2 regions of the Streptomyces sp. NPDC005483 genome follow, and region 1 is predicted to be linked to the other one. Evidence: riboswitches for the same ligand, from Rfam matches in the RefSeq annotation. Region 1 holds a riboswitch; the other holds the start of a gene.
The links. Region 1 has a riboswitch for cobalamin ahead of ABZT06_RS34445 (HoxN/HupN/NixA family nickel/cobalt transporter). Riboswitches for the same ligand answer to the same signal wherever they lie in the genome.
Positions count from the first base shown of each region.

Region 1 (5,470 bases):
CCGCTCCATCCAGCTCAACGACGCCCACATCTTCTGCACCCTGGAGCAGGCCGCGGCGGAAGCCCGCGCCGCCCTCGACCTCATCCGGCGCGCCTACGACGACCTCGGCATCCGGGCGAGCCGGTACCGTCTCTCTCTTCCGGGCGAGGGCGGCAAGTACGTCGCCGACCCGGAGCTCTGGCGCCGCGCCACCGCCCTCCTCGAAGAGGTCCTGGACGGCATCGAGTACGAGTCCGTCGAGGGCGAGGCCGCCTTCTACGGCCCCAAGATCGACGTGCAGATCACCGACCCCGCGGGCCGCGAGTCCACCCTCTCCACCGTCCAGATCGACTTCCACCAGCCCGAACGCTTCGACCTCCACTACACCGGCCCCGACGGCGCCGAACACCGCCCGGTGATGGTCCACCGCAGCATCATCGGCAGCGTGGAACGGGCGGTGGCGCATCTCATCGAGGCGCACGGCGGCGCCTTCCCGGTGTGGCTCGCCCCCGTGCAGCTGGTGGTCCTGCCGGTGGCCGAGGCACAGGAGGAGCGGGCCCTCGACGTCGTACGGCGGGCCGAAGCGCGCGGCATCCGGGCCGAGCTCTCCGGCCCCCGCGACGGCACCCTCGGCGCCCGCGTCCGCGCCGCGCGCCGGGTGCCGTACCAGGCGGTGATCGGCGAGCGGGAGGCCGGCGCGGGCTGTGCGGCCGTACGGCTGCGGGACGGCCGCAGGCCCGGAGTCGTGCCGGTCGACGAGCTGCTGGACCGGATCGCCGTCCGGGCCGGTGACCGCGGGGCCGAACTCTGGGCGGCTGCGTAAGGTCGGTCCCGTACGCCAGTGACGAAAGGACTCCCGCCGTGACCGGTCAGCCCATCCCGGTGATCATCGACTGCGACACCGGTGTCGACGACGCCCTGGCTCTGTTGTTCGCCGTCCGGCATCCAGGCATCGACCTGCGCGCGGTCACCTGTGTCGCCGGGAACACCGACGTCGACGGCGTCGTCCGCAACACGCTGACCGTCCTGGAGCAGGCGGGGGCCGGGGACATCCCCGTCGCCCGGGGTGCCGCGCGGCCGCTGATCGAGCCCGTGCGCACCGCGCAGCACGTGCACGGGCTCGACGGCATGGGCGACCTGGGGCTGCCCGCGCCGACCCGGGTGGCGGTGGACGTGGACGCGGTGACGCTGCTCAGGCGCGAGATCCTCGCCTCGCCCAGGCCGGTGACCCTCGTCCCCACCGCGCCGCTGACGAACATCGCCCTGCTCCTGCGCACCCACCCCGAAGTGGTGCGGAACATCGAGCGGATCGTGTTCATGGGCGGCGCCGTGGCGACCGGGAACGCCACACCGGTGGCGGAGTTCAACGTCTGGCACGACCCCGAGGCGGCCGCGGTCCTGCTCACCGCCGGGGTGCCGATCACGATGTACGGGCTCGACGTCTTCGAGCGGGTCATCGTCCCGGCGGCGGACGTCCAGCGGCTGCGCGCCAGTTCGGAGCCGTCCCTGCGCATGGCCGGCGAACTCCTCGCCCACCGCGACCCGGCCACCTCCGGCGACCCCACCCCCACCGGCGGTCTCGGCGACGCGGGCGCGGTCTGCGCGGTCGTCGACCCGGACGGTCTGACCACCGAACTCCTCCCGGTGGAGGTGTCGTTGGCGCCCGGCCCGACCCGCGGCCAGACCGTCGTCGACCGCCGCCGCCGTCCCGGCGAGTCCGAGATCCACGAGGGCGAGCGCGAAGTGACCCTGGTGGACGTGGGGTTGGGCGTGGATGTGGAGCGCTACGTGAAGCTGTGGCTGACGGCGGTGGAGGGGGTCTAGTCACCGGCGACCTCAGGAACCGCTGACGCCCCACCGCTGCTCCACCTTCGCGAGCCGCCAGTAGGCGATCGCCGCCGCCCACACCACCACGAACAGGCCGACGATGACGTAACCGACGTTGTCGAGGTCGATGTCGGCGATCCAGGTGGTGAGGGCGTCGGTGAGGTCGAACTTGTCGTGCAGGACTCCGACGAGCTCGATCGTGCCGATGAAGAAGGCGACCGCGATGGACAGCCCGGTGATGGCGAGGTTGTAGAAGACCTTGCGGACGGGGTTGGAGAAGGCCCACTGGTAGGCGAAGTTCATGAAGGTGCCGTCGAGGGTGTCGAACAGGCTCATTCCGGCGGCGAAGAGCAGCGGCAGGCACAGGATCGCGTACCAGGGCAGCCCGGCGGCCGCGCCCGACCCGGCCATCACCATCAGCGTGACCTCGGTGGCGGTGTCGAAGCCGAGCCCGAACAGGAAGCCCAGCGGGAACATCTGCCCCGGCCGGGTGATGGACTTGGTGAGCCGCCCGAGGATCCGGTTCATGAACCCGCGCGAGTCGAGATGCTGCTCCAGCTCGTTCTCGTCGTACGACCCCGCCCGCATCGCCCGGAAGACCTTCAGGATGCCCAGCAGGGCGACCAGGTTGAGGGCGGCGATGAGGTAGAGGAACGTCCCGGAGACCGTCGTACCGAGGAAACCCAGGACCTGGTGGGTGCTGGAGCCCTCGTTCATGACCTTGCCGGCGAGCTGGGTGCCGCCCGCGATGAGCGCGGCGAGCAGGACCACGACGCTGGAGTGCCCGAGCGCGAACCAGAACCCTCCGGACACCGGCCGCTTCCCGTCCGCCATCAGCTTGCGGGTGGTGTTGTCGATCGCGGCGATGTGGTCCGCGTCGAAGGCATGCCGCATCCCGAGCGTGTAGGCGGTGATCCCGAGTCCGATGCCGAAGGCCTTGTCGCCCACCTCGTAGTGCTCGGGGACGACGAGAAGGAAGAGAATCCCGAACGCGATGACGTGCAGGGCGGCTATCGCGGCCATCAGACCGACCGTTTTGACGGTGTCCTCGCGGCGCCAGCGGAAGGAGGAGGTGGCGGTCTCGGGCAGGGCAGGGTCAGTCATACGGTGGTCACTCCAGCACCTCGTGGATGAACGCGTGAGCTGCCGTGGCCGGTCTCCTGGCTTACGGGTCGTGCGTTTCCCTGCCCGCCTTCCCGGCCTGATGGTGACGGCCAGTGGCTGTCCCGCGAGGGACGTGGGAGGGAAACTCCCCGATCACAGTGGCGAGGGCCGCACCGGAATGGACCTTTGAGGGGTCGTCACCGGCTTCCCGAGCACCACGGCCCGACCACCGTAGGCGGGGGCGGGGGCTCCTGCATAGCTGCATACCTGCGCAGGTATGGAAGATCACACAAGACCGCCTGCGAGGATGAGCCCCATGCACCTCGTCCCGGCCGACCGAGCCGACCGCCGCACCATCGACGGACACCGGGTGTGCGACGCCATCGCCGCGATCGGCGACCCGGGACACGTCCGCACCTGGTCCGACCGTTTCGCCCTCCTCGCCGACCCGAACCGCCTCTCCTTGCTCCTCGCCCTGCACCGCACCGGCCCCCTGGCGGTCTCCGACCTCGCGATCGCCACCGGCATGAACGACCCCGCCGTATCGCAGGCGCTACGGCTGCTGCGGGCGGCCGGGGTGGTGGCGGGGGAGAAGGAGGGGCGGGTGGTGCGGTACCGGGTGGTGGACGACGAGGTGCGGGGGTTGTTGCAGCAGGTGTCCTGAACCGCGCCGGAGCCGGTCAGCCGTAGTAGCCCGCCAGGTCGCCGTCGACGTCGACGGTTCCCTGGGCGTTGTGGACGCGGATGCAGCCGTCGGCGCCGATCGGGAGCAGGGCCAGGACCGGGCGGGTCTCTCCGGCCGCGAGGTTCTCGTTGGAGACGGTCGGGAGGCCGCCGTCGCCGTAGGCCGTCAGGTGGGTGGCGGTGGTCGGCCCGACCCCGGTGAGGTTGACCAGCACCGCCTGGGCCTCGGCCGGGACGCCGTCGACGCCGGCGACCTTCACCGTGAGGGTGCCGTTCGCGCCCAGCGGTCCGGCGGGGACGCCCGTGCCGTTGCGGGTGTCGAGGAAACGGGTGGGCCCGGTCGGTACGAAGGCGTACCCCCCTGTGACGTAGAAGCTCTGGAGGTCCGCGATCAGGTCGACGTGCCCGCCACTGTTGTAGATCTCGATCTTGCCGTTGCAGACGGGAGTGACGACCAGGTTGGAGACGGTCTGCCCGGCGCGGTAGTTGAGGTTCGACGTGCTGGGCCGGCTTCCGCAGTAGACGGTGACGACGCCACTCGCGGTGCCTCCCGTCGCGGTGATGTCGAGGACGGCGGCCACCGCGGAAGACACGCCGGGGCGCAGGGTGACGGTCGTGGTGCTGCCCGGTGCGACCTTGCCTTTGGGCACGCCGGTGCCGTTGCGGGTGTCCAGGTTCCGTTCGGGTGTGGTGAGGGGGTACAGACCGCTCAGGTGCGCGCCGGTCCTGGGCACACTGGTGAAGTAGCCCTGCACGTCGGCGATGAGGTCGACGTGGCCGTGGGCGTTGTAGAGGTCGACGTAGCCGTCGCCGCCGACCCGGACCGTGACCAGGTTCGGATTGACGCGCCCGGCGGTGAAGTTCAGGTTCGAGGCCGTCGGGCGGCCGCTGCCGTCCGGGTACACCGTGACGTAGCTGTTCGCGGTGGCGTCGGCGTCGGTGACGTTCATGGTCACCGCGGTCACCCCGGAAGCCGGGATGCCGCCCGCGCCGAGCACCTTCAGGCGCAGCACACCGCCGGGGCCCACCGGCCGCTGGGGCGCGCCCGTGCCGTGGCGGGTGTCCAGGATGCGCCTCGGGCCGGTGACCACGTAGGAAGGGCCGACCGTCACCCTGGCGGTCGCCGTGCCGGTGCGTCCGTCGGAGTCGGTGATCTTCTGCGTGACCGTGTACGAGCCGGCGGCGGCGTAGGTATGGGTGGGGTAACCACTGGTACCGGTGACGGTGACGGCCGCCGAGCCGTCGCCGAACGTGATCCGGTCGCTGGTGACCGGGTAGTAGTCGTCGGCCGTGAACATGCAGATCGCGGTGAGGGGTTGGGGCGGGTCCTGCTCGCAGGAGAGGCCCGTGGTGGGGCCGGGCGGCTGGGTGACCGGGAAGGAGATGTCCCCGATGCCCATCCGGGTGCCGTCGGCCCTGTCGATCACCACCGTGAGCTTCAGGTCCGCGCTCCCGGAGTCCTGCGTGTACGTGTGTGTCGCGGAGCCGGTGGTCGACGTGGCGGTGGTGCCGTCGCCGAAGTCGAACACGTAACTCGCGCCGTCCAGTGAGTCCGACCAGGGGTTGGTCACCTCGGGGGTGAAGGTGGTCGCCACTCCGACGTAGGCGCCCCCGGGCGACATGCCCACTCCGCTCACCGTGAACGGGTCCTGGAACTCCGTGGCGCCGCGGTCGTAGGAGCTGTCGCCCGTGCCGGTGTCCGCGACCAGCGGGTCGTTCACCCTGGGGCGGCCGTCGTAGTCCGTGGACGTTTCACCCGGGGCGTTCGCGTCGGCCGAGTCGATGAGCGGGGAGTGTTCCGTCGGCCGTCCCTCGTAGGGGAGGGTGAGATCCGTCTGGTCCAGGTCGTGGGCGCCCTGGCCGGTGCCGGCCTGAA
Region 1 covers NZ_JBEXEA010000022.1:45,631-51,100, reverse strand. Annotated here, with positions in the region: gene thrS (threonine--tRNA ligase) at 1-802, shown strand, start outside; gene ABZT06_RS34450 (nucleoside hydrolase) at 841-1,803, shown strand; gene ABZT06_RS34445 (HoxN/HupN/NixA family nickel/cobalt transporter) at 1,816-2,910, opposite strand; cobalamin riboswitch at 2,939-3,145, opposite strand; gene ABZT06_RS34440 (metalloregulator ArsR/SmtB family transcription factor) at 3,227-3,574, shown strand; gene ABZT06_RS34435 (PKD domain-containing protein) at 3,591-5,470, opposite strand, start outside.

Region 2 (5,470 bases), on a different contig from region 1:
ACGGCGCGCGCGACGCGGGCATCACCCGCGGGGCGTACCACTTCGCCCTGCCGGACAAGTCGTCGGGCAAGGCGCAGGCCGCGTACTTCGTGCGCAACGGCGGCGCCTGGTCCGCGGACGGCTGGACCCTGCCGCCCGCGCTCGACATCGAGTACAACCCGTACGACAAGAAGCACAGGTGTTACAGCAGGAGCAAAGCGCAGCTGGTCGACTGGATCAGGTCGTTCAGCGACGAGGTGAAGCGGCTCACCGGTCGGCGTCCGGTGATCTACACGACTGCCCACTGGTGGAACGCCTGCACGGGCGGCAGCGGCGCCTTCGCCTCCGACCACGCGCTGTGGGTGGCCCGCTACAACTCGGCGGACGCGGGAGCGCTGCCCGGCGGATGGTCGTACTGGACGCTCTGGCAGTACGACAACAGCGGCAGCCTGCCGGGTGACCAAAATCTCTTCAACGGGTCGGCGCGTCAGTTGAAGAGGTTCGCCGCCGGGTCATAGCCGTGGGACGCACGGGGCGCACGGGAGCCTTGAGGTCCGGCAGAGCAATAGCCGTAGTTTCCGGTCACCGTGCGGCCTGCCCCAGTTCACCTTCCGTTCATCCAGGTTACTTACGTTCAACGTGCCAATGACCTCGAACGATTGCCTGGGTAAATGGAAAACTTCTCGCTGATCCTCGCGATTGTGGTCGTCACCGCACTCGCGTTCGATTTCACGAACGGTTTTCACGACACCGCCAACGCGATGGCCACCACCATCTCGACCGGTGCGCTCAAGCCCAAGGTCGCGGTGGCCATGTCCGCCGTGCTGAACCTTGTGGGCGCCTTCCTCTCGGTGGAGGTCGCCAACACGATCTCCAAGGGTCTCGTCGACGAGACCGGCATCCGTCCCGAGGTCATCTTCGCCGCCCTGGTCGGCGCGATCCTCTGGAACCTGCTGACCTGGCTGGTGGGCCTGCCCTCCAGTTCCTCGCACGCCCTCATGGGCGGCCTGATCGGCGCCACCATCGCCTCGGCGGGCACGGGCGCGGTGCACGGCGACGCGCTCGTCACCAAGGTCCTCATCCCGGCGGTCGCGGCGCCCATCGTCGCGGGCGTCGCCGCCATGCTGGCCACCCGCCTCTCGTACACCCTGGGCAAGAAGGCCGACGGCAAGGCGGCCGCGAAGGGCTACCGCACCGGTCAGATCGCCTCGGCCGGCCTGGTCTCGCTGGCCCACGGCACCAACGACGCGCAGAAGACGATGGGCATCATCACCCTCGCCCTGGTCGCCGGCGGCGCCGTCGCCCCCGACTCCGACCCGCCCACCTGGGTCATCCTCTCCGCGGGTCTCGCCATCGCGCTCGGCACCTACCTCGGCGGCTGGCGCATCATCCGCACCATGGGCAAGGGCCTGACCGACCTCCAGCCGCAGCAGGGCTTCGCCGCCCAGACCAGCGCGGCCACGGTCATCCTGGCCTCGTCCCACCTCGGCTTCTCCCTGTCCACCACGCACGCCGTCTCCGGTTCGGTGATGGGCGCGGGTCTCGGCCGCAAGGGCGGGGTGGTCCGCTGGTCGACGGCGACCCGCATGCTCGTCGCCTGGGGTCTCACCCTGCCGGCAGCGGCCCTGGTGGGCGCACTGGCCGAGACCGTCACGGACCTCGGCGACTGGGGTACGGCGGTCGTGGCGGTCTTCCTCGTCGCCTCCAGCGCGGCGATCTGGAAGCTCTCGCGGCGCGAGGTCGTGGACGCGTCGAACGTCAACCACACCGACGAGCCGGCCGGCGTGGTGACCACGGCCATCGCCGCCGTGATCCCGCCGCCCGCGGGCCCCGTGGCCGAGGACCTCATCGCCACGATCCCGGCCCCGCCCGCCACGACGGAACCGGCCGCCCCGCCGGCCGCCGTCTGAACCCGCAGTACTAAGGAAGCCTCACCATGAAGATCGACTGGGAAGCACTCGGCTCCGTCTTCGGCGTCAGCCTCGTCGTCACCGTGGGCCTCGTGGCCCTGTTCACCCTCGGCATCATGGGCCTGTCCCGCCAGGAACGGGCCACCGCCCAGGGCGACTCGGCCGGCCTCGCCGTCACCGGCGCCTACGCCTGCTTCGCGGCGTGCGCGGCGGCGGTGGCGTACGGGATCTATCTGATCGTGGCCTGACGGCACCCCGTCACTCGACGGCCGGGCGGGCACGGAACTTCGGGTTCCGTGCCCGCCCGGCCGTCTTCCATGACCGGCGGTGTGGGGTTCTGCACACTCCCCCGCCGCAGGTCAACAGCAAGTTGACGGGTCTCGAAGGCCCGTGGTGGACTGCCGGAGCCATATACGGCGGCAGAAGAGGAAGCCGGTGCGAATCCGGCGCGGTCCCGCCACTGTCACCGGGGTAGGTAGCCCCGGGAGCCAGGAACTCTCGCCGCCGGACTCGTCGAACCAGGGCGTGGACACCCTGAGTGAGGACATGACGCGATGCTCGCCTGCCGATCGACCAGCAGTACCCGGCACTTGAACGACCCCGCGATCGGCTGACCCGATGCGTGCCGATCGCGTTTTCGCGTACGGCGCCGCCGCCGGCCTTCTCGGTGACCTGCTGCTCGGTGACCCACGTCGCGGGCACCCGGTCGCCGCGTTCGGGCGGGCCGCCGGGGCCGTGGAGCGGGTGCTGTGGCGGGACCACCGGGGGTGGGGCGCGCTGCACACCGCCGTGTGCGTGGGGAGTGCGGTGGCGCTGGGCGCCGTCGCCGAGAAGGTCGTACGTCCCTCCCGTGCCGCCTCCGTCGTGCTCGCCGGCGCCGCCACCTGGGCCGTCGTGGGCGGGACTTCACTCGTGCGGGAGGCCCGGGTCATCGGGCGGGCGCTGGAGACCGGGGACATCGAGGCGGCCCGCGCCCGGCTGCCTCATCTGTGCGGGCGGGATCCTCAGGCTCTCGATGCCGACGGGATCGCCCGGGCCGTCGTGGAGTCCGTCGCCGAGAACACCTCCGACGCCGTCGTGGGAGCGCTCGTGTGGGGGGCCGTCGGCGGGGTGCCGGGGCTGCTCGGGTTCCGGGCCGTGAACACCCTGGACGCCATGGTGGGGCACAAGTCGCCCCGCTATCGGCGTTTCGGGTGGGCCTCGGCGCGGCTCGACGACCTCGCCGGATGGCCGGGGGCGCGGCTGACCGCCCTGCTCGCCGCCGTCGCCGGTGACAGTCCCCGCGGTGCCGTGCGGGCCTGGGGGGAGGACGCGCGCAAGCATCCGAGTCCCAACGCCGGGCCTGTCGAGGCCGCGTTCGCGGGGGCGCTGGGCGTCCGGCTCGGGGGGACCCTCTCGTACGCGGGGCGGGTGGAGAACCGGCCGACGCTGAATCAACGGGGGCGTGCCGTCGCCACGTACGACATCGAGCGCGCCGCACGGCTCTCGCGGCGCGTCGGGCTGCTCGCGCTCGGCGCCGGTGTCGCCGCGCGGACCTTCGTGAAGGGGCGTCGGGCATGAGAGGCGGGGGTCTTCTCGTCGCCGGTACCACCTCCGACGCCGGCAAGAGTGTCGTCACCGCGGGGATCTGCCGGTGGCTGGTGCGGCAGGGGGTGAGGGTCGCGCCGTTCAAGGCGCAGAACATGTCCCTCAACTCGTTCGTCACGCGCGAGGGCGCCGAGATCGGGCGGGCCCAGGCCATGCAGGCGCAGGCCTGCCGCATCGAGCCGACCGCGCTGATGAATCCCGTGCTGCTCAAGCCCGGTGGCGAACAGAGCAGCCAGGTCGTGCTGCTCGGGAAGCCGGTCGGTGAGCTGAGCGCCCGGGGGTATCACGGGGGGCGGCAGCAGCAGCTTCTCGGGACCGTGCTCGACTGTCTCGCCGAGTTGCGGGGCACGTATGACGCGGTGATCTGTGAGGGGGCCGGGAGCCCGGCCGAGATCAACCTGCGGCGTACCGACATCGTCAACATGGGGATCGCCCGCAACGCCGAGCTGCCCGTGCTGGTCGTGGGCGACATCGATCGCGGGGGCGTCTTCGCCTCCTTCTTCGGGACCGTGGCGCTGCTCAGCCCCGAGGATCAGGCGCTCGTCGCCGGATTCCTCGTCAACAAGTTCCGGGGGGACGTCTCGCTGCTGGAGCCGGGGCTGGACATGCTCCACGGTCTCACCGGGCGGCACACCTACGGCGTTCTGCCCTTCCGGCACGGGCTCGGGATCGACGAGGAGGACGGGATGGGGGTCCGGAACTCCCGGGCCTCCGCCCCGGTGGGCGAGGACGTGCTGCGGGTGGCCGTGTGCGCGGTTCCGCTCATGTCGAACTTCACCGATGTCGACGCGCTCGCCGCCGAACCCGGTGTCGTGGTGCGGTTCGTGGACCGGCCGGAGGAACTGGCCGACGCCGACCTCGTCGTCGTTCCGGGGACCCGGGGGACCGTCCGCGCGCTGGACTGGTTGCACGAGCGCGGGCTCGCCCACGACCTCGTCCGAAGGGCCGCGGAAGGGCGTCCGGTGCTCGGCATCTGCGGCGGCTTCCAGATCCTCGGCGAGCACATCGAGGACGAGATCGAGAGTCGGCAGGGACACGTCGACGGCCTCGGCATCCTTCCCGTCCGCGTGCGGTTCGCGCGGGAGAAGACCCTCACCCGGCCGGTGGGTGAAGCCCTCGGCGAACGTGTCGAGGGGTACGAGATCCATCACGGGGTCGCCTCGGTGACCTCGGGAGAACCTTTCCTCGACGGCTGTCGCGTCGGCCAGACCTGGGGCACGCACTGGCACGGCTCGCTGGAGTCGGACGGCTTCCGGCGGGCCTTCCTGCGGGAGGTGGCGGCCGCCGCGGGCCGCCGGTTCGTACCGGCCCCCGACACCTCGTTCGCCGGGCTGCGCGAGGAGCAGCTCGACCGGCTCGGCGACCTGATCGAACAGCACGCGGACACGGACGCGCTGTGGCGGCTCATCGAGTCCGGCGCGCCGCAAGGACTGCCTTTCATTCCACCGGGAGCGCCCGCATGAGCACAGTGTTGTTGTTGTCGACCGCCGACACGGACCTGTTGGCGGCCCGGGCCGCTGCCGGCGCCTCGTACCGGATCGGTAACCCGACCCGGGTCGACGTCGGGCAGGAGCTGCCGGCGCTGATCGAGGGCGCGGACATCGCCGTCGTACGGCTGCTCGGCGGCAAGCGGGCCTGGGAGGACGGGCTCGCCGCGCTGAAGGCGTCCGGCATCCCGACCGTCCTGCTCGGCGGAGAGTCCGTGCCGGACGCCGAGTTGATGGCCGAGTCGTCCGTGCCGGCCGGTGTCGTGGCCGAGGCGCTCAGGTACCTCGTCGAGGGCGGGCCCGCGAACCTGGAGGAGCTCGCCCGGTTCCTGTCCGACACCGTGCTGCTGACCGGTGAGGGGTTCACCGAGCCGCGGAAGATGCCGGAGTACGGCGTCCACGGCTCGTACGCGCGGGAGAGCGGCCGTCCCACCGTCGGCGTGCTCTTCTACCGGGCCCATGAACTGAGCGGCAACACCGGCTTCGTGGACACCCTGTGCGAGGCGA
Region 2 covers NZ_JBEXEA010000027.1:8,960-14,429, forward strand. Annotated here, with positions in the region: gene ABZT06_RS37070 (lysozyme) at 1-497, shown strand, start outside; gene ABZT06_RS37075 (inorganic phosphate transporter) at 651-1,889, shown strand; gene ABZT06_RS37080 (hypothetical protein) at 1,916-2,137, shown strand; cobalamin riboswitch at 2,267-2,410, shown strand; gene ABZT06_RS37085 (cobalamin biosynthesis protein) at 2,508-3,449, shown strand; gene ABZT06_RS37090 (cobyric acid synthase) at 3,446-4,939, shown strand; gene cobN (cobaltochelatase subunit CobN) at 4,936-5,470, shown strand, end outside.
Region 2: it holds a riboswitch for cobalamin, as region 1 does, so the genes downstream of both, ABZT06_RS37085 (cobalamin biosynthesis protein) here and ABZT06_RS34445 (HoxN/HupN/NixA family nickel/cobalt transporter) in region 1, are expected to answer to the same signal.